DNA from 3 places in the Microbacterium sp. SY138 genome. Region 1 is predicted to be linked to each of the others. Evidence: predicted binding sites of a transcription regulator. Region 1 holds the regulator's gene; each other region holds the start of a gene.
The links. Region 1 encodes LexA, which represses DNA repair genes until DNA is damaged. Its sites were predicted from a motif close to TCGAACANNTGTTCGA; they were not measured.
Positions count from the first base shown of each region.

Region 2: the regulator LexA is predicted to act here: its motif matches at 1,700-1,715, upstream of ABDC25_RS12340 (DUF222 domain-containing protein).
Region 3: the regulator LexA is predicted to act here: its motif matches at 3,725-3,740, upstream of ABDC25_RS02645 (DUF222 domain-containing protein).

Region 1 is NZ_CP155793.1:1,245,530-1,250,925, reverse strand. It holds gene priA (bifunctional 1-(5-phosphoribosyl)-5-((5-phosphoribosylamino)methylideneamino)imidazole-4-carboxamide isomerase/phosphoribosylanthranilate isomerase PriA) at 1-637, opposite strand, end outside; gene hisH (imidazole glycerol phosphate synthase subunit HisH) at 741-1,376, opposite strand; gene hisB (imidazoleglycerol-phosphate dehydratase HisB) at 1,373-1,990, opposite strand; gene ABDC25_RS05840 (histidinol-phosphate transaminase) at 1,987-3,072, opposite strand; gene ABDC25_RS05835 (LysM peptidoglycan-binding domain-containing protein) at 3,139-3,507, opposite strand; gene lexA (transcriptional repressor LexA) at 3,797-4,483, shown strand; gene ABDC25_RS05825 (prolyl oligopeptidase family serine peptidase) at 4,577-5,396, shown strand, end outside.
Region 2 is NZ_CP155793.1:2,601,320-2,606,715, reverse strand. It holds gene ABDC25_RS12360 (SDR family NAD(P)-dependent oxidoreductase) at 1-28, opposite strand, end outside; gene ABDC25_RS12355 (aldo/keto reductase) at 129-1,091, shown strand; gene ABDC25_RS12350 (hypothetical protein) at 1,102-1,281, opposite strand; gene ABDC25_RS12345 (SMR family transporter) at 1,364-1,609, opposite strand; gene ABDC25_RS12340 (DUF222 domain-containing protein) at 1,747-3,087, shown strand; gene ABDC25_RS12335 (ABC transporter substrate-binding protein) at 3,320-4,846, shown strand; gene ABDC25_RS12330 (ABC transporter permease) at 4,923-5,396, shown strand, end outside.
Region 3 is NZ_CP155793.1:565,409-570,804, forward strand. It holds gene ABDC25_RS02625 (Rv2578c family radical SAM protein) at 1-133, opposite strand, end outside; gene ABDC25_RS02630 (M15 family metallopeptidase) at 208-1,137, shown strand; gene ABDC25_RS02635 (acyl-CoA dehydrogenase family protein) at 1,290-2,453, shown strand; gene ABDC25_RS02640 (serine hydrolase domain-containing protein) at 2,565-3,662, shown strand; gene ABDC25_RS02645 (DUF222 domain-containing protein) at 3,771-5,135, shown strand; gene ABDC25_RS02650 (ECF transporter S component) at 5,258-5,396, opposite strand, start outside.

The DNA of each region.
Region 1 (5,396 bases):
CGATGTCGTCGAGGCTCGAGATCCCGCCGGATGCGACGACCGGTTTCGGGGTACGTGAGGTGACCTCGCGGAGCAGTTCGATGTTGGGGCCGCGAAGAGTGCCGTCCTTCGTGACGTCGGTGACGACATAACGGCTGCAGCCGGCGTCTTCGAGGCGGTCGAGAACCTCCCAGAGGTCACCGCCCTCCTTGGTCCATCCGCGGGCGGCGAGCGTCGTCCCCCGCACGTCGAGGCCGACCGCGATCGCCTCGCCGTAACGGCCGATCACATCGGCCGCCCACTCCGGGTTCTCCAGCGCGGCCGTGCCCAGGTTGATCCGGGTGGCCCCGCTCTCCAGAGCCGCCTCCAACGTCGCATCATCACGGATGCCACCGGAGAGCTCGATGCTCACGCCCTTGAACTGCTTGATGACCTTGCGCAGGATCGGTGCGTTGCTGCCACGGCCGAACGCGGCGTCGAGGTCGACGAGGTGGATCCACTTCGCTCCCTGCGCCACCCACTCCCCTGCGGCATCCAACGGGTCGCCGTAGCTGGTCTCGGTTCCGGCCTCGCCCTGGGTCAGGCGGACGGCCTTGCCCCCGGCGACATCGACGGCGGGAAGGAGCGTGAGCGAGGGGGACTGCGCGAAGTCGTTCATGGGGTCCTTGTATCGGGAAGCTCTACGGCCCGGTGCGGGCACGAGAACCGAGGGTAGTCCGCCGGACGGCGGGGAACAAAACGGGTGACGCCTGCCGAAGACGTCAGAGACTTCCCACCCAGTTGCGCAGCAGCTGGATGCCGGCTTCCCCGGACTTCTCCGGGTGGAACTGCGTCGCCGAGAGCGGCCCGTTCTCGACGGCGGCGAGGAACGGGTCGCCGTACGTCGTCCAGGTCAGCACAGGCTCGGGGAACGGCGGGATGACGTCGAGTTCCCAGGACTGCGCGGCGTAGGAGTGCACGAAGTAGAAGCGCTCCTGCTCGATGCCTCGGAAGAGCACGCTGTCGGCACCGGGCTCGACCGTGTTCCAGCCCATGTGCGGCAGCACCGGGGCATTGAGCTCGGTGACCGCGCCGGGCCACTCGCCGAGCCCTTCGGTGTCGTGCCCGCGCTCGACGCCGTGCTCGAAGAGGACCTGCATCCCGACGCAGATCCCGAGGACCGGACGGCCGCCGGCGAGACGGCGATCGATGATCTCGTCCCCTCCGTGGGCGCGCAGGGCATCGCGGACGGCCTGGAATGCACCGACACCGGGGACGACGAGTCCATCCGCCTCGAGAGCGGTGGCGCGGTCGCGCGTCAGCACGGCATCCGCGCCGGCGGCGACGAGCGCCTTCACCGCCGAGTGGACGTTGCCCGACTCGTAGTCGAACACCGCGACCCGGGGCGCTGCGCTCACAGCGCGCCCTTCGTGGACGGGATGCCGTCGACGAGCGGGTCCAGAGCCTTGGCTTCGCGGAATGCGCGAGCGAAAGCCTTGTACTCCGCCTCGGCGATGTGGTGCGGATCACGCCCGCCGAGCACACGCACGTGCACGGTCAGACCGGCATTGAAACTGATGGCCTCGAATGAGTGACGCACCAGCGAACCGGTGAAGTGCCCGCCGATGAGGTGGTGTTCGAAGCCTTCAGGCTCTCCCGTGTGCACGAGATACGGACGACCGGAGATGTCGACGACCGCCTGCGCCAGTGCCTCGTCGAGGGGAACGAGCGCGTCGCCGTAACGGGAGATCCCGGACTTGTCCCCGAGAGCTTCGAGAATGGCTTGGCCGAGCACGATCGAGACGTCTTCCACCGTGTGGTGCGCGTCGATGTGCGTGTCGCCGGAAGCCCGCACCGTGAGGTCGGTCAGCGAATGCTTCGCGAAGGCGGTGAGCATGTGGTCGAAGAACGGCACGGACGTGTCGATTCGGCTCGCCCCGGTGCCGTCGAGGTTCAGCTCGAGCTCGACGGTGGACTCCGACGTGCTGCGCACACGGTTCGCGGTGCGCGGGGTCAGTGCGGGGGTGCTCATGAAGCCGATCCTATCGAGGCCAGCGCCTCGAGGAACGCGGTGGTCTCGGCCTCCGTGCCCGCGCTGACCCTGAGGTGTCCGGGGATGCCGACATCGCGCACGAGCACGCCGCGGTCGTACAGCTGCTGCCAGGTGGCCCGCGGGTCGGCGACGCCGCCGAACAGGACGAAGTTCGACCACGATTCGTGCGGCTGGTATCCGAGCGCTTCGAGAGTCGCCGTGATCCGATCGCGCTGCTCGACGATCTCCTCCACCATCGCGAGCATCACGTCGGCGTTGCGCAGGGCCGCTATCGCCGCCGCCTGGGTGAGAGCGCTCAGGTGATAGGGCAGACGCACCAGACGCAACGCGTCGATGAAGGCGGGGTCAGCAGCGAGGTACCCGACCCGGGCCCCGGCGAAGGCGAAGGCCTTGCTCATGGTGCGCGAGACGGCGAGACGCGGGCGTCCGTCGAGCAGGGTCAGGGCGGAGATCGCATCGCGCGGCGCGAACTCCTGGTACGCCTCATCCACGATCACGATGCCACGGGCCGCGTCGTACACGGCTTCGATCACGTCCAGCCCGAGCGGCGTGCCGGTGGGGTTGTTGGGAGAACAGAGGATGACCACATCGGGATCGGCGGCCCGCACCTGCTCGGCAGCCTCGTCCGGGGTGATCGTGTAGTCGGGCTGACGAGTGCCGGCGATCCAGCGTGCTCCCGTCCCCTGGGCGATGAGCGGGTACATCGAATACGTCGGCGCGAAACCGAACGCCGTGCGCCCGGGACCTCCGAAAGCCTGGAGGATGTGCTGGAGAACCTCATTCGAGCCGTTGCCGGCCCAGATCTGCTCCGGCGTGAGCCCGTGCCCCAGGTACTCCGCGAACGACTCGCGGAGCGTCGTGAACTCCCGGTCCGGATAGCGGTTGACGTCGCGGATCGCGACGGCGATGTCGTCGAGGATGTCGCTCGCCACCGCGTCGGGGATCGGATGCGTGTTCTCGTTCACGTTGAGCGCGATCGGGAGCGGCGCTTGCGGAGCGCCGTATGGCGTCAATCCGCGAAGATCGTCACGTAGCGGGAGATCGTTGAGGGAGAGGGTCACCCTTCCCATGTTAAGCGGCGCCTCGCCTCGATGACGCAAAGTTGCTGCAGTGCTGCCGCCGTCGGATCAGTTCACGTACTGGGCCGGGATGGCGAGCGTCTGGCCGATCTGGAGTTCTCCACCGCGCAGCAGGTTCATCCGGCTGATCTCACCGATGACGTCCCGCGGGTCGGCATCGGGAGCGACGCTGGTGGCGATCGACCAGAGAGTGTCTCCCGGCATGACGGTCACGGTCTCGACGCTGACGGCGGCCGAATCTGCTCCCGAAGCGATCGCGCTGCCGCCGCTGAGCGCCGCGAAGGCGATACCGATCGCGAGCGGAACCGAGGCGAAGGCCAGCAGCACGGCGCGGCCACGCGTCGTCAGTCGGAGTCGCGTCGTGGGACGGGTCGACGCCGGAATGACTGCTGCGGTGCTGAAGCTGATGCTGCTCATGTGGTGCTCCTTAGCCTGTCCCGGAGCGGTGAGGCCGCCGGGGAAGTTGGCGTAGCGTTCGCATTCCCGTCTCGGCCGGGAGCCGTGAATGCGAAGCTACGTACCGAAGATATCTTCGAGTTCGAACATCTGTCAAGTATTCTTCGAAACCGAATCCGGAAATGAGCCGACACGCTCGAACAGATCTTCCAGATCGGCCCGTTTCTCGGATACGGTTTCGATAAGGACACCCCACCACGGGCCTCCGACATTCGAAGAGGGACGTCGGATCACGCACTGAAGGAGCACCATGAGCGAGAACTCTGCCCCCGAGTCGGAGGCACCGCGCACGCGCCGCCGGAAGAGCCTCAGCCCGAAGCAGATGGCGATCCTCGAGGTCATCCAGAACTCGATCGCGCACCACGGTTACCCGCCGAGCATGCGCGAGATCGGCGACGCCGTCGGTCTCAAGTCCCTCTCCAGCGTCACCCACCAGCTCGGGCAGTTGGAGCTCAGCGGCTATCTGCGTCGCGACCCTGGGAAGACCCGCGCCATGGAAGTGCTCATCGACCTGCCGGGGGCCAGCACCGAGAACCCCGCCGACGTGGCGACCCCGGTCGGCGATGCGGCACTCGTCCCCCTGGTCGGACGCATCGCCGCGGGTGTGCCGATCACCGCCGACCAGCAGGTCGAGGAGATCTTCCCGCTCCCCCGCCAACTGGTGGGCAAGGGCGACCTGTTCATGCTCAAGGTCTCCGGCGAGTCGATGATCGACGCCGCCATCTGCGACGGCGACTGGGTCGTCGTCCGTTCGCAGAACAGCGCCGAGAACGGCGAGATCGTCGCGGCGATGCTCGACGGCGAGGCCACCGTCAAGGTGCTGCGCCGTCGCGACGGCCACACGTGGCTGCTCCCGCGCAACTCGGCGTTCGAGCCCATCCTGGGCGATGAAGCCGTGATCCTCGGCAAGATCGTGGCGGTGCTCCGCGCGGTCTGAGACGAGAGCACGACGAAGGCCCTCCCGGTTCCCTGGAGGGCCTTCGTGTGCGCCCCGCGTGACGCTCGTGCCAGCGCCCCATAGGCTCGAAGCATGACGTCGTCCCCCTACGGTTCCTGGCCTTCGCCTTTCTCCGCACCATCAGTCGCGGCGTCCTCTCCTCGCATCGACGGCGCCCGCTTCGTCGGCACGGAGATCTGGTGGGGTGAGTCGGTGCCGTCCGAGAAGGGACGGGTGACGGTACGGAGTTCCACGGGCGCCGAGGTCCTCCCCGCGCCCTGGAACGCCCGCTCCCGCGTGCACGAATACGGTGGCGGCGCCTGGACGGCGGACGATCGGGGGACGCTCTACTTCGTCGACGCCTCAGACCAGCGGGTGCGCCGCCTGACCCCCGACGGGGATCTCGTCACGCTCACCGCGGCCGGTCCCGCGCACGGAGGTCTGCGCGTGCAGGACGGACGTCTGCTCGCCGTGCGCGAAGACCTCTCGACCACACCGCACCTCCGTGCGATCGTCGAGATCCCGCTCGACGGCTCCGCCGCAGAAGACGAGTCCGCAGTCAGCGTGATCGTGCAGGGCGAGGGGTTCTTCGCCCACCCCGCATTCTCCCCTGACGGGACCCGCGCCGCGTGGGTCGCCTGGGAACGGGGGAAGATGCCGTGGGAGAGCGCGCGCGTGCAGGTCGCCGAGGTCGACGGAGGCCTCCCGCGGACGATCCCCTCGCGAGCGGCGCTGCAGCCCGAGTGGCTCAGCGACACGGAACTGGTCTTCGCCGACATCGCCGATGACCGCTGGACACTCCACCGCATCGCCATCGACGGGGTGACGCCTTCCGGATCCCCGCGGCCGCTGGCCCCGTCCGATGCCGACACGGGCTACGGGCTCTGGGTGCTCAGCAACCGCTGGTATCAGC
Region 2 (5,396 bases), 1.4 Mb from region 1:
CCAGGATCCGGCGGGGAGATGCGGTCATGTTCGTCCTCACTGACGGCTGTTCTGACGGGATGTCTCCGTTATATTCTACAAACATAGAAAAACACAACCCCGTGTCTCGAGAAGGCGAAGGAGCCTCCATGCCCGAAACGACATATCCCCGGAAACGCCTGGACCCCGTAGGCGTGCCCGTGCCTCCGCTGGCGCTCGGATCGTGGAACACCTGGGACCGGATGGGGCCCGACGAGGCGGTCGCCATGATCCGCCGGGCGGTGGAGCTGGACGCCGGGTTCTTCGACGTCGCGTACTACAACATGGGCCCGCACGCCGAGAACTCGAAGACCGACGTCCTGTTCGGGCAGGCGCTGCGAGCCAGTGGCGTCGATCGTGCCGACATCGTGCTGTGCGGCAAGCTCTGGCTGTGGGACTGGCCGAACCAGGGATTCCGCGCGCAGCTCGAGGAGTCGCTGGAGCGAGCGGGACTCGACCGCTTGGACACCCTCGTGGTGGGCGACTACCTCGACGCCCCCGATATGCCGCGCCTCGTCGCCGACGTGAACGAGCTCATCGCCGAAGGGCTCGTCGACTCCTGGGGCATCAACAACTGGCGGATCGAGCACACGGGGGACGCGCTCGCCGAGGCCGCGGAGCAGAGCGTGGCAGGTCCGGTGTTCGCGCAGTTGAAGTACGGCATCGCTCGGAGGGCGATGGCGGAGGGCGATGCCTACGGCCCGCTGTTTGCCGACGGCACGCTCGCCCTGCAGGCGTCCGATGTGTTCGAGGGCGGCATCCTGGCCACGGGGCGTGTGCCCGAGCGGAAGATCGGCGCCGACGTCGGAGGCGTCCGTGAGCAGATCGTCGCCGTGTATCCCGAGGTCGCGCGCGTCGCCGCCGGGTTCGGGGTCACACCGGCCGCACTCGGCATCGCCTTCTGCCTGTCGAACCCCGCCACCGCGAATGTGCTGTTCGGCGCCTCTCGTCTCGCGCAGCTGGAGGAGAACCACGCGGCGCTCGCGCTCGCCCGCGATCACGGAGCCGAGGTGCGTGCCGCGCTCGCCGGATGCCGGGTCGACCGCGAGGTGCGGGCCGACGGCGCGTGGTGAAGGGGGGCGCCTACGCCTCGCGCTCGCGGGCGACGGTCAGAGCGCGCTCGAACGTCGAGACGATGACCTGCCGCCGGTCGACGCGGTAGTCCTCATCGGGTTCGAGCTCATCGATGTACTCGTCCCACACGCGGACGTAGCGATCCCGCCAGGCTTCGAGCGTGCTGCTCGGCGGGAACGTCGCCCCCACGCGGCCGGCGGCACCCTCTTCCTCTCGGCCGTTGCGATCGGATCCAGTGAACCACGGAGTGGGTGCGGTCTGCGTGCTCGCGTCAGTGCGCGCCGCCGAACTCGATCATCGCCGCACCGGCCGCGATGAGCACGACGCCGATCGCCATCCCGCGATCGAGCGCGACCGACAGCAGCCGCAGTGAGCCGGTGTGGCCGATCATGACAACGATGAGCCAGAGCGGATGCGTGAAACCCTCGGCTGCACGGGGCGAGCGGGTCGCGCTGACCTCCAGGGCGATCGCGATCAGAAGAGGTGGCCAGGCCGACGGGCGCGGGCGGTCTGTCATCGCGTGCCTTTCGTGGAGCGCACGAGGGAGGGAAGGGGTTTTCGCGCGCAGCGCTCGACCGGGAACGACCGTCAGAATACCGGCATCCATTCGAAGATCTGTTCGAAACTCGCGACCTGCTTCGGTAGAATCGAGTCATGTCGAAGTTGGCCGTACTGCACGAGGCGATGTCCCGCCTCGACGCGGCGTGGGCTGGCGCGGACGAGTCGGGCGAGTTGTCGCGCGAGCAGCTGATCGCGGTGAGTGCATCCCTCGGGGAGCTGCAGAGACGGTTGGATGCGGTGCACGTCGAGGTGGCCGCGTGCATCTCCCGCGAGTCCCGTCCGGAGTTGGGCGCGGAGAGCCTCGCGAAGCAGCAGGGCTTCCGGAACCCGGCGACGTTGATCGCGGCGACGGTGGGTGTGTCGCGGGGTGACGCGACGCGGCTCGTGAGGGTCGGGGAAGCCGTGGTGCCCCGCGAAGACCTCTTGGGCGCGCCCCTGCCGGCGAAACATCCGGTGGTGCGCGAGGCGCTCGGTGCGGGGGTGTTGAGTGCCCAGGCGGCGGCGGTGATCATCGCGCTGTTGGATCGGTGCCGACTGCCGGCGGGGGCGGTGCGTGTCGCCGAGGCGGAGCGGGTGCTCGTGGAGAAGGCGGCGGGGCTCGCTCTCGACGACGTGCGCAAGCTGGTGGTTCGCGCAGAAGCGTGGCTCGATCCGGATGGCGTGGAGCCGCGGCTCGAGGAGCAGCGTTCCCGCCGATCGCTCACCATTCATGAGCGCAACGGGATGCTGCATCTGAACGCGATCCTCGACGCCGAGACCGCAGCCCCCGTCGTCACGGCGATCCGCGGGTACGTGACCGCCGCATTCGCCGCTCGGAAGGATGCGACGGACGCCGATGCGCCGGACGCCGACCGCCGCACGGTGCCGATGATTCAGGCTGATGCGCTCGCCGTGTTCGCCGCGCACGTGCTCGGTTGTGCGACCAGGGTGCCGCTGGCGGGTGCCACGATCGTCGTGAGGGTGGGCCTCGACGACCTCGAGGCCGGCACCGGCTCCGCCGAGATCGACGGGATCGAGCAGCCGGTGAGCATCGGAGCTGCGAGGCGCATGGCCGCCGGCGGGGGAGTGATCCCGTGCGTGCTCGGAGCCGCGAGTGAAGTGCTCGACTGGGGGCGCGAGAAGCGCCTGTTCACACGGGCGCAGCGGTTGGCGTTGGCGGAACGGGATGGCGGCTGCGCCATGTGCGGGCTGCCGCCCGAGATGACGAAGGCGCATCACATCCGGTGGTGGAGACGCGACCACGGACCGACGGATCTCTCGAACGGCGTGCTGCTGTGCGAGACCTGTCACCACCGCATCCATGACAACGGATGGGATGTCCGCATCGACGGTGGCGGCGGGTGCGCGAGGGTGTGGTTCCTCCCGCCGGCCTCGGTCGACCCCGCCCGCACACCTCGTCCGGGTGGCAGAGCGCGCTTCGACATCGCCGCCTGAGCGCTGCGATCCGAGGGCAGGATGCGCCACGCCCGGCCATGCCTGCGCGCACGGACAAGGCCGGTGCGCCCCGAGGCATGAGTCGGCGCTCTCCGCGGAGGAAACGCTCTTGCGCTCTTTTTCCACGCATGTAGACTAACCAGCACGACACATCGAAGTGACGTCGGATCCGGCCTCCGGTCAGCGGCACCTCACCCCTTCTTCACCACCCCTGCACCCGAGAGAAGGAACCATGAAACGAATGCCCCTCGCGCTCGTCGCGGCCGTCGCCGCGACTCTCGCGCTCACCAGCTGCAGCGGCTCGACACCCTCGCCGTCCGGCGGCAGCGATGTCGAGAGTCCCGATGCTCTCAACATCGGGAACTTCCTCGACATCACCTCCTGGGATCCCTCGCTCGCCGACATCGGCTTCGACGGCCCGTACCTCTCCGCGGTCTACGACGCCCTGATCGCCCTCGACGCCGACGGCAACCCGATCCCGTCGCTCGCCACCGAGTGGAAGGTCGCCGACGACGACCTCAGCATCGACCTCGACATACGCACCGACGCCGTGTTCAGCGACGGCACCCCGGTCGATGCCGACGCCGTGATCACGAGCCTCGAATACCTCAAGGTCGGCGCTCGTTCGGGGGAGGCCTACGTCAATGCCGCCTCCTTCGAGAAGGTCGACGACGACACCGTCCGTATCGCCCTCACCCAGCGCGACGACACGATCCTGTACCTCATGGGTCTCGGCCGCAGCTACATCGCCTCCCCGGCGTCGATCGAAGCGGGCACCCTCGGCAGTGAGCCGATCGGCTCCGGGCCCTACGTCCTCGACAGCGCGACGAGCGTGGCCGGCGCCGAATATCACTTCACCAAGACCGCCGATCACTGGGATGCCGAGACCTATCCGTTCTCCGAGCTGGCGATCTTCCCGATCACCGACGCCACCGCACGCCACAACGCCATGCTCAGCGGTCAGATCAACGTGCAGTACGGCGACGTCGCCAACCTCGAGCAGGCGAAGCAGCAGGGCTGGAACACCGCCGAGCGCGTCTCCGGCTGGGCGGGGCTCGTCATCACCGACCACACCGGTGCCAAGAGCGAGCCTCTCGGCAAGCTCGAGGTGCGGCAGGCGCTCAACTACGCCTTCGACGGAGCCGCCGTCCTCGCTGCCGTCGGCAGCGGAGCCGGGGTCGCCACGAACCAGGTGTTCCCCGACGGCGGGCCGATCAACGACCCGTCGCTGAACGAGACGTACGCCTACAGCATGACCAAGGCCAAGGAGCTGCTGGCCGACGCCGGCTACCCGGACGGGTTCGCGATCTCGATGCCGATGTCGCCCATCTTCGAGATGTGGAAGCCGTCGGCCGAGCAGGCGCTCAACGAGCTCGGCGTGAAGGTCACGTGGGACAACATGCAGATGCCGGACTACCAGTTGAACGCGCCGAACTACCCGATGTTCATCTCGTTCCTCGCGATGGACGGCAACGACGTGGCCACCGTCTCCCGTCAGGTGACCAGCGTGCAGTGGTTCAACCCCGAGCCCGACTACGCGCAGAACGAGGTCATCGCTCCGCTCGTCGAGAAGGTGCAGACAGAGCGCGGCGACGCGCAGACCGACGCCGTCAAGGAGCTCAACAAGGCCCTCGTCGACCAGGCGTGGTGGTCGGTCTGGTACCAGGCGAACAACATCTACTACACGGCGCCCGGCATCCAGCTGCAGCCGGTGGTGGGGATGATGTTCCCGACGCTGCGCTACATCACTCAGGGCTGACGCCCGTCGGGGCGGCCGCGACGCCGGCCGCCCCGACACCCTTCCCCCTCCGACCCCCACCTTCCGAGAGGTCCCCATGCTCCTGTTCACGGCGAAGCGGTTGCTGTCCGGCATCCTTCTGCTCGTCGCGGTCTCGATCGGCACCTTCTTCCTGGCGCACCTCGCCATCAGCGACCCGACCGCTTCGCTCCTGGGGACCACGGCGAGTCCCGCCCAGCAAGCGGCCCTGGCCGAGAAGATCGGTCTGGACCGTCCGCTCCTGGTGCAGTTCTGGGACTGGCTCTCGCATGCCGCGCTGCTCGACTTCGGCGTCTCCTGGCGCAACTTCCAGCCTGTCAGCGCACAGCTCGCGATCAAGGTGCCCGTGACGCTGTCGGTCGTGACGTTCGCGACGCTGATCACCGCTGTCATCGGCATCGCCTTCGGGATGATCACGGGGTTGCGGCCGGGAACCTGGTTCGACCGGATCATCAAGGGCATCTCCGTCGTCCTGTTCGCGCTCCCCGGCTTCTGGGTGAGCCTCGTGCTCGTCATGTGGCTCGCGGTGCAG
Region 3 (5,396 bases), 680 kb from region 1:
TCGACAGCACCTCGTGGAACGTCATGCCGGCGAAATCGGGGGTGGTCACCGAGCGCAGCACACTCGAGCGGTCTTCGAGGCCGGGCAGCGCCGCCGCGTCCGTCTCTCCGAGCTTTTGTCCCTGCCACCTCATTCGACCATTCGAACAGAAAGACGAAGATATCGCAAGACACTCTGCAACATATCTTCGAATGAGAAGATGGATCAATGCCCTTCCTGCCGCACGCTCAGCATGCGGCTCCGCGGTCCCCGATCCGCGGGCCCGCATTGCCGATCGGCGTCGCCCTCACTGCCATCGGCATCCTGCTCTCGATCGGTTCCGGACCGGTGTCCTCCTCAGGTGCCGATCCGATGCCGGTGCCGGTCGCGGTCATGCAGGTTCCGCCGGTCAGGGTGGCCGCGACGACCGCGGCCGACCCCTGTGCCGAGCCTTCGGTGCAGCAGGCGATCGCGAGCGGCGACGATGCGGCGGCGATCGCGGGCTTCGGCGGCGGTGCCGCCTTCCGCGAGGCGGTCGTCGCGGGGAACGCTCCGTGCGTCTCGCTCACCGATCCTGCGCGCCTCTGGGTCGTGGTGAACAAGTCGCTGCCGCTGAACCCGCCCGAGTACGAGCCGGCGAATCTCGACTCCGTGCCGCTGCAGATGACGACACCCTCGGGGCGCGTGCGCTCCGACGTGGCCGCGGCGGTCGGGCGGATGGCGGATGCCGCCGCAGCCGCGGGCGTGGGACGCCTCGGCGCGAACAACGGCTACCGCTCCTACGGACTGCAGGTGACGACGTACGGATCCCACGTGCGATCACAGGGACAGGCCGAGGCGGATGCGGGCTCGGCGCGCCCCGGCCACAGCGAGCACCAGACGGGTCTCGCACTCGACGTGGTCGCCTGCGGCACGGGGTGCGGGGGCCTCGACGGCTTCGGAGCGACCGCGCAGAGCGACTGGGTCGCCGCTCATGCCTGGGAGTACGGCTTCATCGTGCGTTACGAGCAGGTCGGCACCCCCGTGACGGGGTATGCGCCGGAGCCGTGGCATCTCCGCTACGTCGGAGTCGACCTCGCCGCGGCCTATCACGAGGGCGGATTCCACACGCTCGAGGAGTTCTTCGGCCTTCCTGCCGCGCCGGATTACGCGCACTGAATCGGGGGCGGAAGCCCCGGTTGCGACATCCGACAAGTGCGGTACCCAGTGTCACGATTTATGGGATGCATTCTCACAACGTCCTGTCCCGCGTCCCCTCTGCGACATAGAATCACCGGAGCAACGATGCATGAGACGTTCAGGAGGACGGCATGGAACGCGACATCTACGACGAGGATCACGAGGCTTTCCGGGACCTGGTCAAGGACTTCGTCAAGCGCCACGTGACAGGCGAAGCGATCGAGCGGTGGGATGCCGCCGGTGAGATCGACCGGGGGACCATGCGCGCCGCCGGCGAAGCGGGTCTGATCGGCCTGTCGGTCCCCGAGGAGTTCGGTGGCGCCGGGATGCTGCAGGACTACCGCTTCCGCACGATCGTCATGGAAGAGGTCATCGCCGCTGGTGCCGGTTCGCTGGCGGGGGCCTTCGGCATCCAGGACGACCTGGCCGTGCCCTACCTCGTGCACATGGGAACGCAGGAGCAGAAGGAGAAGTGGCTGCCCCGCATGGCCACGGGTGAGGTGCTCGGCGCACTCGCCATGACCGACCCGGGTGCGGGTTCGGATCTGCGTGGCATCAAGACCAACGCCAAGAAGGTCGACGGCGGCTACATCCTCAACGGTGCGAAGACGTTCATCTCCTCGGGCACGACGGCCGACGTGGTCGTCACGTTCGTCAAGACCGGTGAGGGCAACCGTCCCGACGCGTTCAGTCTGCTGCTCGTGGAGAAGGGCATGGAGGGCTTCGACCAGGGCAAGAAGCTCAGCAAGATGGGTTTCCACGGCTGGGACACGGCCGAGCTCAGCTTCACCGACGTGTTCGTCCCCGACGAGAACCTCATCAGCGGCAAGGAGGGCCAGGGCTTCATCCAGCTGATGCTGAACCTGCCGCTCGAGCGTCTCTCGATCGGCGTCGCCGCGGCCGCAGCCGCACAGGCCGCCCTCGACTGGACCATCGCCTACACGAAGGATCGCGAGGCGTTCGGTGAGCGCATCGCCGACTTCCAGAACACCCGCTTCCGGCTCGCCGACATGTCTGCGACCACCGATGCGATGTGGGCGTACATCGACCGCGCACTGCTCGCCTACAAGGACAACACGCTCACCGCGGAGGATGCGGCGAAGGTCAAGTTCTGGGCGACCGAGCGCGAGTGGGAGGTGCTCGACACAGGCGTGCAGCTGCACGGCGGATACGGCTACATCATGGAGTACCCGATCGCGCGCGCCTTCACCGACGCCCGGGTCCACCGCATCTACGGCGGCACGAACGAGATCATGCGCGATCTCGTCGGCCGTCAGATCGTCGGCAAGCGCTGAGATCGTGCACCTGAAGGGGCCCCGGATGCGACGTCCGGGGCCTCTTCCCGTCTCGGCCGGATCGTCGTCGAGGCGTGGACACGGGTGCTGCCGCCGGGTTGAATCGAGGGCATGACGACCTTGTTCCGGCAGATCATGGAAGACCACGTCGCGCGGGGCACCGCTCCGGGGATCATCGGCGTGCTCGGTGCTCCTGGCGGGGCCATCGAGATCGTCACGGCCGGCGATCTCCCGGCGGATGCGATCGTCCGCATCCAGTCGATGACGAAGCCGATCCTCGCGGTCGCGGCGCTGAGGCTCGTGCAGGAGGGACGCCTCCGGCTCGATGACCCTGTGGAGCGATGGTTGCCTGAACTCGCCGACCGCTGGGTGCTGCGCGCTCCGGACGCCCCGCTCGACGACGTCGTACCCGCGACGACGCCGATCACGCTGCGGCACCTGCTCACGAACACCTCCGGATACGGGGTGCAGGTCGTGCCGTCCCCGCTGGCGGAGGCGATGATCGGGAACCGGACGGCCGCAGGGCAGGAACCTGTCGCGATGGGCGCTCAGGAGTGGCTGGACGCGCTGGCCGTGCTCCCGCTGGCCTTCGAACCCGGCACCGGATGGCGTTACCACCACTCCTTCGGGATCCTCGGGATCCTGCTCTCGCGCGTGGTCGACGGTTCGCTGGAAGATCATCTGCGACGCGACCTCTTCGCCCCGCTCGGCATGGTCGATACCGGATACACGGTGCCCCTCGACCAGGCGTACCGGCTGCCTGCCGCGTATTGTCACGAGCACGGCGCCCTGGTCGAGATCGAGCCCGCCGCCGGGGGCTTCTCCGTCGCGCCCGCTCCGTTCGACCTCAGTCATTCGGAGCTCGTGTCGACCGCGGCCGACTATGCGGCTTTCGCGGGGATGCTCGCCGCAGGGGGACGGCATGACGGCAACGTCATCATCGACCCCGAACTGCTCGCGCTGATGCGCACCGACCAGGTGCCGTCGAGCGCGAAGACCGACGACAGCTTCTTCCCGGGATTCTGGGAGGGCACGGGATGGGGGTTCGGCGTTGCGGTGCAGACCGAGGGAGAGAACGCGGGTCGCTACGGCTGGTCGGGCGGGCAGGGGACGGACTTCTGGGTCGATCCCGACGGCTCCTTCGGGATCGTGCTGAGTCAGGTCGAGATGGGCCCGGAGATCATGGGGCTGTTCGCCGACGTGCAGTGACGCTCTCCGGCACCGCCGGGCGTCGCTCGGTGTTCTCGGGATGCCGGTGCACCGGTATTTATTCGAATATAGCTTCGAATGTCGGTGGTGGTCGCGGTAAAATCGAGTATGTCGAATTTGACCGCGTTGCATGAGGCGATGTCTCGCTTGGATGAGGTGTGGGCGGGTGTGGGGGATTCGGGGGAGTTGTCGCGGGAGCAGTTGATCGTGGTGAGCGCGTCGATCGGGGTGTTGCGGCGTCGGTTGGATGCGGTGCATGTGTCGGTGGCGGCGTGTATTGCTCGGGAGTCGCGTGCGGAGTTGGGTGCGGGGAGTCTGGCGAAGCAGCAGGGTTTCCGTAGTCCGGCGACGTTGATCGCGGTGGCGACGGGGGTGTCGAGGGGTGAGGCGTCGCGTCTTGTCAGGGTGGGTGAGGCGACGGCGCCGCGGAGTGATCTTCTGGGGGCGCGTCTGCCGGCGAGGTATCCGTTGGTGAGTGCGGCGTTGGATGTGGGGGTGCTGGGGGCTCCGGCGGCGGCGGTGATCATCGCGGCGCTGGATCGGTGCCGGGTTGTGGCGGGGGTGGAGCGGATTGCTGAGGGGGAGCGGCTGCTGGTGGAGAAGGCGGCAGGGCTCGCGCTCGATGGTGTGCGCATGCTCGTGGTGCGGGTGGAGGCGTGGCTTGACCCGGATGGGGTGGAGCCGCGTGAGGACGAGCGCCGTGGCAGGCGGGCGTTGTCGCTGTTCGAGCGGGACGGGATGGTGCATCTGAACGCGGTTCTCGATGTGGAGACCGCGGCGCCGGTGGTGACGGCGATCCGGGGGTTCGTGACGGCGGTGTTCGCGGCGCGGAAGGATGCTCCCGATGCGGGCGCTCCTGATGGGGATCGGCGGACGGTTCCGATGATCCAGGCGGATGCTCTTTCGGTGTTCTGCGCGCATGTGCTCGGGTGTGAGCGGCGGGTTCCGGTGGCGGGTGCGAGGGTGATCGTGCGGGTGGGTCTGGATGATCTGGAGGCCGGGACCGGGTCGGCGACCGTGGATGGTGTGGATCAGCCGGTCAGTGTCGGGGCGGCGCGGCGGATGGCGGCCGGGGGTGGCGTGATCCCGTGTGTTCTCGGTGGGGACAGTGAGGTTCTCGATTGGGGGCGGGAGAAACGGTTGTTCACCCGGGCGCAACGGCTGGCGTTGGTGGAGCGTGACGGGGGATGCGCGATGTGCGGATTGCCGCCGGAGATGACGAGGGCGCATCACATCCGCTGGTGGAGACGCGATCGCGGGCCGACCGATCTCTCCAACGGGGTGCTGCTGTGTGAGACGTGTCACCATCGCATCCACGACAACGGGTGGGAGATCCGCATCGACGCTCCCGGGAACGGGAGTGGGAGTGGGAGCCGGGGTAGAGCGCGGGTGTGGTTCATACCGCCCCGATATGTGGACCCACAGCAGGCCCCGAGGCTCGGCGGGCGCGCACGCTTCGACATCGCCGCCTGACGACGACGCCCGCCTGACGACGACGCCGGCCTGATCACGCGGTGCCTGATGACGCGGTGCCTGATGACGTCGATGCGTGACGTCGGCGCCTGTGCTCTCGAGGCTCAGCGATGCCTGCGGACTCAGGCCCTGCGGACTCCGGCCCCGTCGCCACCGGTCGCACCGACTCCGGCTCTGCGCAGACGGTCGGCGACCAGAATGCCGAGGGCCGTGCCGCCCACGCAGCTCGCGATGGTCACGGCAAAGAACGCGATCTGGGCG